4 regions of the Desulfoconvexum algidum genome follow, and region 1 is predicted to be linked to each of the others. Evidence: predicted binding sites of a transcription regulator. Region 1 holds the regulator's gene; each other region holds the start of a gene.

What was found. Region 1 encodes sigma-54, which starts transcription at its own class of promoters, with help from an activator protein. Its sites were predicted from a motif close to TNTGGCACANTTTCTGCTNT; they were not measured.
Region 2: the regulator sigma-54 is predicted to act here: its motif matches at 1,902-1,921, upstream of ACZ45G_RS18920 (P-II family nitrogen regulator).
Region 3: the regulator sigma-54 is predicted to act here: its motif matches at 1,223-1,242, upstream of ACZ45G_RS12690 (PEP-CTERM sorting domain-containing protein).
Region 4: the regulator sigma-54 is predicted to act here: its motif matches at 1,134-1,153, upstream of ACZ45G_RS24595 (DVU0298 family protein).

Annotation. Positions count from the first base shown of each region.
Region 1 covers NZ_AP042394.1:3,555,792-3,558,918, reverse strand. The annotation lists gene hpf (ribosome hibernation-promoting factor, HPF/YfiA family) at 1-467, opposite strand, end outside; gene rpoN (RNA polymerase factor sigma-54) at 479-1,921, opposite strand; gene lptB (LPS export ABC transporter ATP-binding protein) at 1,923-2,645, opposite strand; gene lptA (lipopolysaccharide transport periplasmic protein LptA) at 2,646-3,127, opposite strand, start outside.
Region 2 covers NZ_AP042394.1:4,173,222-4,176,348, reverse strand. The annotation lists gene ACZ45G_RS18930 (hypothetical protein) at 99-500, shown strand; gene ACZ45G_RS18925 (geranylgeranyl reductase family protein) at 533-1,681, shown strand; gene ACZ45G_RS18920 (P-II family nitrogen regulator) at 1,977-2,315, shown strand; gene ACZ45G_RS18915 (ammonium transporter) at 2,343-3,127, shown strand, end outside.
Region 3 covers NZ_AP042394.1:2,756,783-2,759,909, reverse strand. The annotation lists gene ACZ45G_RS12695 (transposase) at 1-392, shown strand, start outside; gene ACZ45G_RS12690 (PEP-CTERM sorting domain-containing protein) at 943-1,167, opposite strand; partial or broken gene ACZ45G_RS12685 (IS4 family transposase) at 1,818-2,040, shown strand; gene ACZ45G_RS12680 (hypothetical protein) at 2,296-2,508, opposite strand; gene tnpA (IS66 family insertion sequence element accessory protein TnpA) at 3,030-3,127, shown strand, end outside.
Region 4 covers NZ_AP042394.1:5,446,109-5,449,235, forward strand. The annotation lists gene ACZ45G_RS24585 (uroporphyrinogen decarboxylase/cobalamine-independent methonine synthase family protein) at 1-201, shown strand, start outside; gene ACZ45G_RS24590 (transglutaminase-like domain-containing protein) at 264-935, opposite strand; gene ACZ45G_RS24595 (DVU0298 family protein) at 1,199-1,900, shown strand; gene ACZ45G_RS24600 (hypothetical protein) at 2,008-2,241, shown strand; gene ACZ45G_RS24605 (ferredoxin) at 2,297-2,485, shown strand; gene ACZ45G_RS24610 (sigma-54 interaction domain-containing protein) at 2,595-3,127, shown strand, end outside.

The DNA.
Region 1 (3,127 bases):
TTGAAAACAAAAAAAGATTGGTTTGAGGAATTAAGTTCACTCACGGCATCGTCCACATCCATTGGCTTGTTGTCAATGGGTTCAATGATGATCTCCTCTGTCATTTGATCTGGCTTAATAGGCGTTTGGGTTGCGTTAAATTCAAGGGTATCATTTTTAAGGCTTTGTTTGTTTCCCGACATATGGCGTTTTATTTTTTCTTTGTGCTTTTTAATCTGTCCTCTTACCTTGTCCATGAGGGTGTCAATCGTTGAATACATGTTTTCGGATTCTTCTGTGGCATGGATATTGATTCGATCACAGGTGAGGGTCAGTTCTGCAATATGTCTGATTTTTTGGACGGATAATACCAAATGAACTTCACCTGGGTTGTCCAGCATTCTATCAAATTTATCTAGTTTTTTCTGGGCATAGGCTTTCAGGGAATCAGAGGAGTCCATTTTTTTAAACGTCACGCTTGTTTGCATAAAAAATCTCCTTAAAGTTGTTTTCGTTTATTGGATGGCAGAATATTAAGCACCTTCCTGTATTTTGCAACGGTTCTTCTGGCAATTTCAATGTCTGAGCGTTGAAGAATGGCGGCAATCCTGTCATCACTGAGGGGTGCATTGGGATCTTCATTTTCAATGAGCAGTCGGATTTTATCTTTAACGCTGGCAGAGGCCATGGACAGCCCGCCTGTCCTTCCAATTGAGCTGTTAAAGAAATATTTTAACTCAAAGAGTCCCTGGGGGGTATAGGCATACTTGTTGGTGGTTACCCGGCTTATGGTGGATTCATGCATTTCAATATCTTCTGCAATATCTTTTAAAATAAGGGGTCGCAGGTAGGCAATCCCTTTTTCAAAAAACTCGCGCTGAAATTTAATGATGCTTTCCATGACAAGGTAGATGGTTTTCTGGCGCTGGTGTATGCTTTTGATCAGCCAGGAGGCCGATTGCATTTTTTCGTTCAGATAGGTCTTGGTTTCCTTGGAAATTTTCCTGCCGTCTGCAATGGCGCTTCGATAGAACCGACTAATCCTCAGTTTGGGCAGCCCGTCGTCATTCATCACTATTTTAAACCCATCCTCCTCTTTGTAGACATAGATATCGGGTATGATATAGGTGGGTTCATCCGTGGTGAATTCTCGTCCGGGTTTGGGCTCCAGGTATTGGATGATTTTGACGGCGGCACGAACATCATCAACGGAAATCCGAAGGGCCTTTGCTATTTTTTTAGAGTTTCGGTTTTCAAGATTTTTCAGGTGATGGGTGATGATTTCGGTAATGATATGATTTTCAATCCCAAGCATTTTAACCTGGATCAACAGGGTCTCACATAGATTCCTTGCACATATTCCCGGGGGATCAAAGGATTGGAGTACCCCTAGAACCTTTTCAACGGTTTCTATTTCAACTTGCGAACCGATTGCTATTTCTTCGACGCTGGAGCAAAGATACCCGTCCCTGTTCAGGTTTCCAATGATAACATGGCCCAGACGTTCTTCAGCATCATCAAGTTCTGAGAGCATCAACTGCCATTTGAGATGATCCTCAAGGGTTTTTCTGTCCGGGGTAAAGGCTTCAAAATTAGGGGCTTCGGTATTTTCAGATTCTGTGTATACTCGACCAGTGGAATTATACTCATCAATGTAATTATCCCAGTCCATATCAGACGGGACCTTTTCTTCTATGGTAACTTCCTTGACAGGAGATTCTTTTTCCGGCGCAATTGTTTCACTTTCCTGGGCAGTGATATCTTTGTCGGATCTGTCTTCATTAAGTTCTTCTTCAAGGGCCGGGTTCTGTTCCATTTCCTGGGCAATGGTATCCGCCAGTTCCAGCCTTGACAATTGAAGTAGTTTTATGGCCTGCTGGAGCTGGGGGGTCATCACCAGCTGCTGGGTCAACGAGAGGTTTTGTTGTAGTCCAAGTTCCATATTAAAGTTTAAAATTATCTCCCAGATAGATTTTTTTGGCTATTTCACTTGAAATGATTCGTTCAGGCGGTCCTGATTCAATCACTTTCCCCTGACTCATAATATATGCATGGTCACAGACGCCCAGGGTTTCCCTGACATTGTGATCGGAAATTAAAACACCAATTCCCTTGTGGGTCAACTGGGAAATGATTTGTTGAATATCAATCACAGCCAAAGGGTCGATTCCGGCAAAGGGTTCATCCAGAAGAATGAACTTGGGATCTGTGGCCAGAACCCTGGCGATTTCTAAGCGCCGCCTTTCTCCCCCGGACAAAGAGGCTGCTTTTTGATGGGCGAGCCCGTCAATCCCCAATTCCGCCATGAGGCCGGCGGCTTTTCCTCGAATATCGATCCCATTTTTGGGCAACACCTCGAGTATGGCAGTTATATTTTCTGTCACTGTTAATTTCTTGAAAATAGACGCTTCCTGGGGCAGGTATCCAATTCCTTTTCTGGCCCGAATATACATGGGATGTGCCGTGATATCCTCCTGGTCCAGATAGACGATGCCCTTGTTCGGGCGTATCATTCCCACGGCCATGTAAAACGTAGTGGTTTTTCCGGCACCATTGGGACCCAGTAGCCCTGTAACCGTTCCCTGGCTCACGGTGAGGTTGATTTTATTCACCACGGTTTTGCCGTTGTAGATTTTTACTAAATTTTCAAGTACCAGTTCTGCCATTTATTGCGGTGTGCCCTTTTTCTGGCCTGTTGGTTTCTGGCCTGTTGGTTTCTGGTCTTCTGGATTAAAAACAGCCTGGACCCGGGTTTTCCCGTCACTTTCGACAATGGCCCTGTCTTCGTTTCTAAAGAGGGTAATTTTTTTTCCGGTAACATGGCTCGTCCCGGTAATCAACCGGGCAGTTTTTCCGGTCAAAATAAGGATTTCGTCCTGGGTGGTATATACTGCTTTATCTGCAAAAGCCTTTCTTTCCCCTGCGGTATATTCCACATTTCCCGTGGCAATGATTTGTTTTAAATCCGTCTGCCCTTCTTTTTTTGTCTCAGCGGTATGAATAAATATTTTTATGGAATCGGCAAAAATAACGGCGTCGTCCCGGGTGGCCTTGACATTGCCAATAAATTCCACCATGGAGGTATCCTTGTGGGCAATCATTTTATCCGAGGTTACATGGAGCGGTTTGTCCGCCGCTATCTTATCTT
Region 2 (3,127 bases), 620 kb from region 1:
GTTTGACAGGAAAGAAACCAGGGAATATAATTAATTACGTTTTTTTCTTACGCTAAAAAGGGGAGACACAGATTTCATTACCCAATAAAAAAGGCTGGTTGGCCATTTTATTTATTTTTTTCTGCCTGGCCGTACCCTTTGGGCTGACCTATTATGTGTCAACACCAAAGTCCAAGGAAAGGTCTGACTTGTGGAGGACCCAGGGGACTGCTGCAAATGTCAAAGCAGAATCCCAGATATCGGCCGGACAATTACGATTGATAAAAAATGATCGGGTAACGGTTAAAAATACCTGCCTGGTGTTTAAAGGGATTGAAAAGGGCCAGGTGGTTCTGGATCTATATCTGCTTGAACTGGATCCGGGATATGCCTATCCCCAGCGATTTTCAAGAGAACCCAATGGGAATGCCATCCGGCTGGGGAATGTGATCTATGCTGTAAAATCTGTAAACAATTCTATACTAACCTTAAAAATTCTCCAGGCCACGGAGACTTACTGATTTGAAATTTGATTTAAGATCTGTTAGCTCCCATGGTTGATGTTGTTATCATAGGGGCAGGTCCTGCCGGAACAGCTGCTGCCTTTGATTTGCTGTCCAGGGGTTTTTCCGTGCAGTTGCTGGACAAATATGCTTTTCCTAAAAAAAAAGCCTGTGCCGGTGGGATTACTCCCAAGGCCCTGGCATTATTCCGGTATGATATTTCTTCTCTCATCCGGCAGGAGTGCCGCAGTATAAAAATTTGTCCCCAACCTGGGAGAGCCTTTGTAATTCAGAATAAAAACCCCCTGTGCCATATGGTCCAGCGATGGGAGCTGGATCTTTTTTCTTTGAACATGGTTCAAAGAAAAGGAGCTCAATTCCAGGTGGTTAAAAAAATTGTTTCCATTGAAGAAAAAAAGCTTCATATAGAGATCAGAACCAGCGATCAATTGATAAAATCTTGTTACCTTATCGGTGCGGACGGGGCCAATTCCATTGTGAGGCGGTTGACCCATCCTTTTTGTCGGGTGAACCGTTCTCTTGCCCTTGAGGCGGATATCCGGGTGGATCATTCTGAACGTCATTCAATGGAGTTTGATTTTTCCATGCCGGGACGAGGTTATTTTTGGATTTTTCCCAAGGGAAATCATCTGAATATCGGTATTTATTCCACCACAGGTCATCCGGCTTTAAAACAAAGGCAATTGGTTGAGTATGCCCAGAAACGGTTTGGTACGGACCGGCTCCAGGCCGTGAAGGGATATCCCATTGGTGTGGGGGGATATGCCCATTGTCCCGGGTCAGGAAGGGTTCTTTTATCCGGGGACGCTGCCGGATTTGGAGAGAACCTTCTCGGGGAAGGAATCTATTTTGCCCTCAAAAGCGGACAGGCTGCTGCCCGGGCCATTGTCTCTGCTTGTACCCCTGGTGCGTTCCCTGACAATAGCGGGTTCCCTGATAATGTTGCATCCTCTGTTATTGATTCATCTCCTTATGCTGCTCCTTTTCCGGGCGCGGCCTATGACCGAGAGATTAAAAAAATAAGAACCGATCTCAGACTATACCACTTAAGCGCCAAGTGTCTCTATTCCTTCCCTTCTTTTTCATTAAAATTATTGTCCCTTCCTTTTTTTCATAAAAAATTTGCCCAAGGGTATGCCGATGGCAAAACCCTTGGGCAGATGCTCCTGTGTCGATAGTTCCCCTGATGTATTAAAATTTTAGTCTTCCTGTTGTTTTGCAGGAAAAAACAATTTTGTATTAAAAAGAGGTTAATTTTATGTCATATGCTATGAAATTACACTATTGAAACTAATTTAATTCCAATAATGTAATTTCATGCTCGGTTTCAAAAAAGAGTTTTAGAAATAAAACATTATAAAATCAAATAGTTATGATAAATTTTGCTTAAAAAATGCCTTTGGCACCCCTTTTGCTCTATGAAGAATTAAGAAATTAAGTTGTTTTTATTTAAATCTGAAAAAGGGAGAAAACATGAAAAAAATCTTGGCAATCATAAAACCATTTAAGGTGGATGAGGTAAAAGATGCCTTAACCAAAATAAATATTAACGGGATGACCATCACCGAGGTCAAGGGGTTTGGCCGGCAGAAGGGTCACAAGGAAATATACAGAGGCGCGGAATACCAGACAGATTTTATTCCCAAGGTGGAGCTGTCCATTGTTGTGGATGATGAAAGGGTGGATGCCGTGGTGGAGACCATTATTAACAGTGCTAAAACTGGAAAGATTGGTGATGGTAAAATTTTTATCCAGCCCATTGAAGATGTGATCCGCATCAGGACCAGTGAAACCGGCGTGGAAGCCCTATAACTAACCCTAAAAAAGGAGATATTCCAAATGAAATATATCGTAACCCTATTCACACTGCTTGTCTGTTTTTTGTCAACAGCCTTTGCCGGGGACGATACCCCCACAGTCCTTAGCAATAGCGAAGCCATTGGTCTGGTTCAGACCCATGCCGATTATGTCTGGACACTTGTTTGCGCAGTCCTGGTTTTTTTCATGCAGGCAGGATTTGCCATGGTGGAAGCCGGGTTTACCCGGGCGAAAAATGCCATTAATATCATGATGAAAAACCTCATGGATTTTTCAATGGGATCCATTGTGTATTGGGCTGTTGGGTTTGGTCTCATGTTCGGTGTTTCCAAAACCGGTTTTTTTGGGACCACCGGGTTTTTCCTGAGCGATTTTAAAGTAGGCGGAGATCCCTGGGTACTGGCTTTCTGGATGTTCCAGGTGGTATTTGCAGCCACTGCGGCTACCATCGTTTCCGGTGCCATGGCCGAGAGAACCAAGTTTATCGGGTATCTTTTGTATTCTGTGTGCATCACCGGTTTGATCTATCCGATTTTCGGATCCTGGGCATGGGGAAGTCTGTTTCACGGTTCCGGATGGCTGGAAGGTCTTGGCTTTATCGATTTTGCAGGGTCCACCGTGGTTCATTCCGTGGGGGGCTGGGCAGCCCTGGCCGGCGCCATGGTTCTGGGGCCCCGTCTGGGTAAATATACGGCCACAGGTGCTGTCAAACCCATCCTGGGTCATAATATCCCCCTGGCAGCCCTGGGCGTTTTTATCCTCTGGGTGGGCTGGTTCGGATTTAATCCCGGATCCACAACTGCCGC
Region 3 (3,127 bases), 800 kb from region 1:
TAGTGGAGGTTTTTATTCAGGACTGGAAAGCCAATGAAGGATGGGCTACATTGACCAAGCTGCAAGGTGAAAAGGGGTCTCGCAGAGGCTTGATCCTGAGCCTTCTGGTTGATCATTGTCTTTTCTTTCATCCGGAACAAAAAGCCCGGTTTAAAAACAATCTTCCCGCACTGACTGTAGGTTGCCTACGACGCCAAACTAATCTTGAAAGCTTATTTTTGTTTATTACCGATATTCTTGATTCTGAAGATCCATATAAAGAAAGGGACCATAAATATTCAATACTGAAGGACAATTTGCTTAATTTTGAGGAATCAAAAAAACATATGATCACAAAAGATATAAACAATTTTAAACCTACAGAATCGTTAAAATACAAAAATGTTGCTTGAGTAGAGGTGTTAATGGCTAAAAAAACTTGAAGATCGAGTATAAAGGCATTGGGAAGGTACTGGAACACTTTGAAGGTGATACAGTTGTAGGTGCAATCAATCGGACCTGGGTGATCAAACATCGGGATCGACTTCTCAAACTACCCACAAAGTACCTGATGAAACATAAAGATATTGACCTTGATAAATACGAGGGTTCCACCATCAGCATTCAGAGTGTCAGCAAGCACATGACCTATCTCAGTGGACTGATTGGGTACTGCATGGATCAAGGGCACATCGAAGGTAATCCTGCCTTAAACATCAAGCTACCAAAAACCAAAACCAAGAGTACGGAGAGTGTTGGTGCCTTCACCGATGATCAGGTAAGGTCGATCCTCAAAGTAACTGAGGGAAGCTCTGGACATCATTATTGGATACCACGGGTGGCGTTGTTGAGTATGCTCAGGCGTGAAGAGATTGCACAACTTCATACAAGTGATGTAAAGCAAGATGGGGACATCTGGTATTTTGATATCAATGATACGTTTCATATGATAACATCCGTCTGTCATATGGTGAGCGTTTCTTCTCTGTGTTTAATAATATTTTCTTCTTCATGTGTATTAAAATCCTGGAGTTGTTTTCTACCGATTCCTGCAAGGGCCAAAAGGCCAACGCCAAGAATAAGCATAGTAGTTGGTTCTGATAGGTTGTGTATATGGACATGAACCCAGCTCAGGGCAGGGGGTAAAAGTAGACCAAAGGATAATACAGCAACAACAACTTTTTTCATTTTTCTTTCTCCGAATCAGTATGGTTCAGTCCATAAGCACACAACAGTAACTGATACAGCAAAAAGAGTGCCACAAGCAACATTCCCTTAACGAAGGGCTTCTTAGTGATTTTCGGTCTATTCTTGGTAATTATTTTGGTAAAAAAAGTACGTATTTATGTAAAAAATGTTACAATTATTGTATTTTTAGTACACACTTTGTCTGGTCTTGAGCAGAAATATAGATTTTCTTTATTGACTTAAAGCCCTGCTTGGATTAGGACATAGTCGTTGTACAAACTGGCATAATTGAGTTTGGCAGCATACCGGATATTTTAAATATTCAAAGTAGTTGAGTGTCTTGATAGTAACTTCTCAATAAATGCGGGAGAGGAATTATATTGAAATCGAAGTAGCTTGCATCCTTGCGGCCATAATATCAGATAGCAAGGGGATGTCCTTTTTATTCTGGACTCGATCCATAAGGTAATTCCAAAATGAAACACCTAATTTCCTGCAAGTTTTCTTAATGCTTGTAAATATGTCTCGGCATGCTTGCCCAGAAGCACTTCGGGTTGATCCACTTATTTTTCGTTTCTTTACATAGCATTAGCCCGAAATATTGCGTTAGGGGTTCCTTTCGGAGAATAATGGGAACATGAATGCCAGGAAGGAACTATGATGGTTTGATCGGACACACTTCCCTGGTAATGGCCAGATACAATATCCTGAGTCTGTTCCAAAGGAAAAGCGTTGACCAACGGTCCTTTGGAAATTTATTCAGAGCCTGCAATGAAGAATTGGCCAACCTAACTTTCCTTGATGCGCTAACTTAGGATAATGCAATTAGCCATGTATAGGTTACGAAAAGTTTATAAATTGTCTGAGAAGGTCAATTATAATTTTGTTACGTCAAGTACATTAATAACCGCAATGGAGAGGTTTCCCGCAAAAATCAGGTAACCAATATATCAAATTGAAAGAACACTACTGGTTTAAAATTTTAATAACCCTTGATAAGATAGACGAACACTTTCTGTCAAAGCAAAGAGTTTATAACCGCTAAACCTTCTATCGTTACCAGACCTTCTTTCAGGGGAATACGTCACATATGATAACATCCGTCTGTCATATATTGATTGTCTATTGTTATTTTTTAATGATATTTTTTTCTTCATCTGTATTTAACTCCTGAAGTTGTTTTCTACCGATACTTGCAATTCCTAAAAGGCCAAACCCGAGAAAAAGCATAGCAGTTGGCCCTGGTATTGTGATAGCGGGGGATAAAAGAGTATCAGCTTGTGTAGCAATAGGGACTAAAAGAAATCCGACAGAGATAATAACAGCAATAACTTTTTTCATTTTTATGTCTCCAACAACTATGTGGTAAATTCAATAAATGTTCAACAACAAAGAATATTGCAAAAACGAGGCCAGAGTAGACTTTCTTCTATTGATAGAGCTCTTAGCATTTGTGACCCAAAATTTAAAAATGCTTTTAGCACAATAAAGTTATATTTTTGGGTAAAATATATCACAATATATCAAAAAATGAACTCAAAGGACTTCAGGCATTACGGCAAAAACTCGGAGCAATGCATCTCACGGTTCTACTCCAGTCCAAGTCAACAGTAAAAATAAAAAACAAGTGCGAAAAGGGAACCATTCAAAGGGATAATTGTCCAGCTTGTTGTCGAAAAAGCCTAATACAATGCTACCTTTAAAGAGATGGTGGACCGAAGAACCAACAGAGTTTCCATCAGACTTGAAACCTATTAGGATATTCGGTTGTAGGTAAGCGCTCTATAAACCCCATCTTTTCATGTGGTTTGACCCGTGACATATTAAGCCAAACTTAAATATCTAAGGAGGCTCAATCAATTATGACAGATCAAATTCAAGAGGATAATCCGAATCAAGAGCGTTACCAATACTGGCAAACCCATATAAAAGCGTGGACCCGTAATGGGTTAAGCCAAGT
Region 4 (3,127 bases), 1.9 Mb from region 1:
GCCCAGCAGACAACCAAAGGGTTGGTGGAAAAGTTTGAGGCTCAGGTGGCCCAGTTAACGACCCTGGGGTTTGACAGGAAAACCATTATCGAACAGACCTTTATTACCCCCAGTTGCGGCACCGGCTCCCTGGATCTGGACTCTGCCAAACGGGTATTGCAGTTGACCCAACGCGTCTCTGCTGCTATCCAGGCAAAATAAATTTGCACATTCCATAAAGAAAGTCCCTGGACCATTCCCTGAATCAGGTCACAGGGACTCGTTTATGGGTTTTCCGCCAGGGCTTCCTTTGAAAAGTCCTGGTTCCGGTCAAGGCGTTCAAAATACCGGGGATATGCCTCAATACTGGCCGCGATAATCCGCTCCCAGGGCAAATCAATAAAGCTGCCGTGATCCGCCACATATTCCATGTGTCGATTGCCCTTTGTATCCAAGGGATGAAAAATGGAATCATTTATCCCATCAAAGTCCAGGGGGCGCACATTAAAATTTTTGCACAGGCTCAGGTTAAAGGCCGGGGTGGCCTTCACCCAGCGTTCCCCAAGATAGATTTCACAATACCCATGCCAGACAAAAATGTCGGTCCCCATCATTTCCCGAAGTTTTTTTGTATTCAGATGATTTTTCACATCGGCAAACCCAAGTCGGGCAGGAATTCCCTGGCTCCTGACACAGGCGGTGAGGAGTACCGCCTTGGCCACACAATACCCCTCTCCTTTCTTTAATATCTGACTGGCCTTCATGGCTGATTTTTCCGGATCAATGCTGTAGGGGTTGTAGCGAATTTGATCCCGGACGGCATAGTAAAGGGCCAGGGCCTTGTCAATATCACTTGCCTGGTCCTTGCAGGCAAGACTTGCAAAAGACGTAATATCCGGATGGTCCTTGTCAATATAATAGGTGGCCGAGAGATTCGATTCCATGGAAGTTACCATACCACTCCTGTTAAATTATAGTTCATTGTTATATCTGCCTAGCAGATGAGACACACTTTATATACCCATACGGACGGGGTAAAATCAATGCATCTTTTTTTGTATTGAGACACACAAGTGTTCCATTTGTTGAGACAGATATCTGCCTGATCCCTTGACCTGTGTAAGGATAAGCGATGGGAGTTTCGCCGATAGAGGACTGGCACGGTTTATGCTGTTTTTTTCTTTATTTAATTATCTAACAATAACGCCACAGGTATCCCATGAAAAAACCATACGGCCGACAAACCAAAAAACGAGTAAAGAGCATTCTGTTGGGATCTCTTGAAACTCAAGCACTCACCCTTCTTGGACAGATACCGGATGAACAATTGGTGGGGCATCTTTTCTCACATTTTTATGTAAATGACGAGCGGATCAAATTTCGCAGTATTACAGCCATGGGGGAGCTTGGCCAGCGGCTTGCCGCAAAAAAAATGGAATCGGCAAGAATATTGATGCGACGAATCATGTGGAATCTCAATGATGAATCCGGTGGCATTGGCTGGGGGTCCCCGGAAGCCATGGGACAAATTTTATACAAAAGCCCACAACTTGCCATGGAGTTTAAGTCTATTTTGTTTTCATATCTGGATAACAGGGGAAACTTTATAGAACACGACATTCTTCAAAGGGGGGTGTTGTGGGGAATTGGCACCTATCTTACGGCAGCCCCCCAGGACTTAGACAAGACCACGGAAGAGTTCATTTTATCACACCTTCACTCGGTTGACGCCATCAAACGGGGGTATGCCGTCCGGGCCCTGGCCAATGCAGGCCGTTTTAAGTGTAATATTATACCCAAAACCATTTTAACCGACACTGAACAAATTGACCTTTTCACCGGCTGGGATTTTATAAAAATTACCATCTCTGATATTGCCCATGCCTGTGACAATCAAACCAAGGAATCGATTATTCCATAAACATATCAACTCTGGCACATTAGTTGAATTAAAAAAACCATGTAGTGAACAACAAATTAATTTGGCCTTGTATTGCAATTTATGAAAGAGAATCATGAAAGAGAGCAATGATGCTTAAAAAAAAATGTGACAAAAATATTGCACGGACCATTGAGTTGGCAAATCAAATGATTGCGCTTGCTCGAACCGGGTACGAGCAACAGGAAGACTCCGGATGCGGGGTGCTCTACGGTATCCTTCTGGATTCCGGATACAGGCTTCTTGATCTGGCGCAAAAAGAAAAGCATGCACACATGCAAAAAGGCTGGTGGGACAATGAGACTAAAAAGGAAATTATTTAATGAAGACCTATGTCTGTTTGGTTTGTGGTTATGCCAGAAAAGGTAATGTTCACCCATGAAAAGACCTGTCCTTGATATGGCTGAGTGCCTCCGTTGTGAACTCTGCGTCGAATTGGCACCCCATGCGTTCCAGGTAAACGACGCAGGCTTTTTTGAAGTATTGCCTCTGGATGATTATTCAGACGAAGATATCCATGAAGTCATAAAAAACTGTCCCAAGGATTGTATTACCTGGGAAGAATGATCTCCCTCAAATCATTTCTTAGAAAAAAACATTGCACCTGATACACAAATGTGTCAATAAAGAGGTCGGCAGAAACAATGCCTAACTGTTGATATTGGAATCTTTTGCAATGAAAAATTTTACCCATTCCCTGCTTGACCGGGACAATCTCAATCTTGTTCTGGATAACCTGAAATTAGGCGTCATCGCCCACACGCCAAAACGTATTATCACCGTATTTAATAAAGAAGCTGAAAGAATCACCGGCTATTCAAAAGAAGAGGTGATCGGACAGGACTGTCATATTGCTTTCCAGGCCCCCTTTTGCGGACCCAAATGCTCTTTTTGTGAAGAAACGCCAAATTTAACATCGGAAACCAAACAATATCCTGTTACCAATATCACCAAAACCGGGGAAACCCGGCACCTGGATATGACGGTATCTGCCATCATTGATAATGCCGGTGTTTTTAAGGGAGTGGTTGCTTCTTTCAAGGATCTGACCGATTCCATAAACCTCTCCCTTCGGGCGGAAAACATGACCAATTTTGCCGGTATCATCGGCAAGGCCAAGAGTATGCAGGATATTTTTCGGCAGATCAGGGATGTGGCCCTATACAACTATCCGGTTCATGTGTCCGGAGATACCGGAACCGGTAAAGA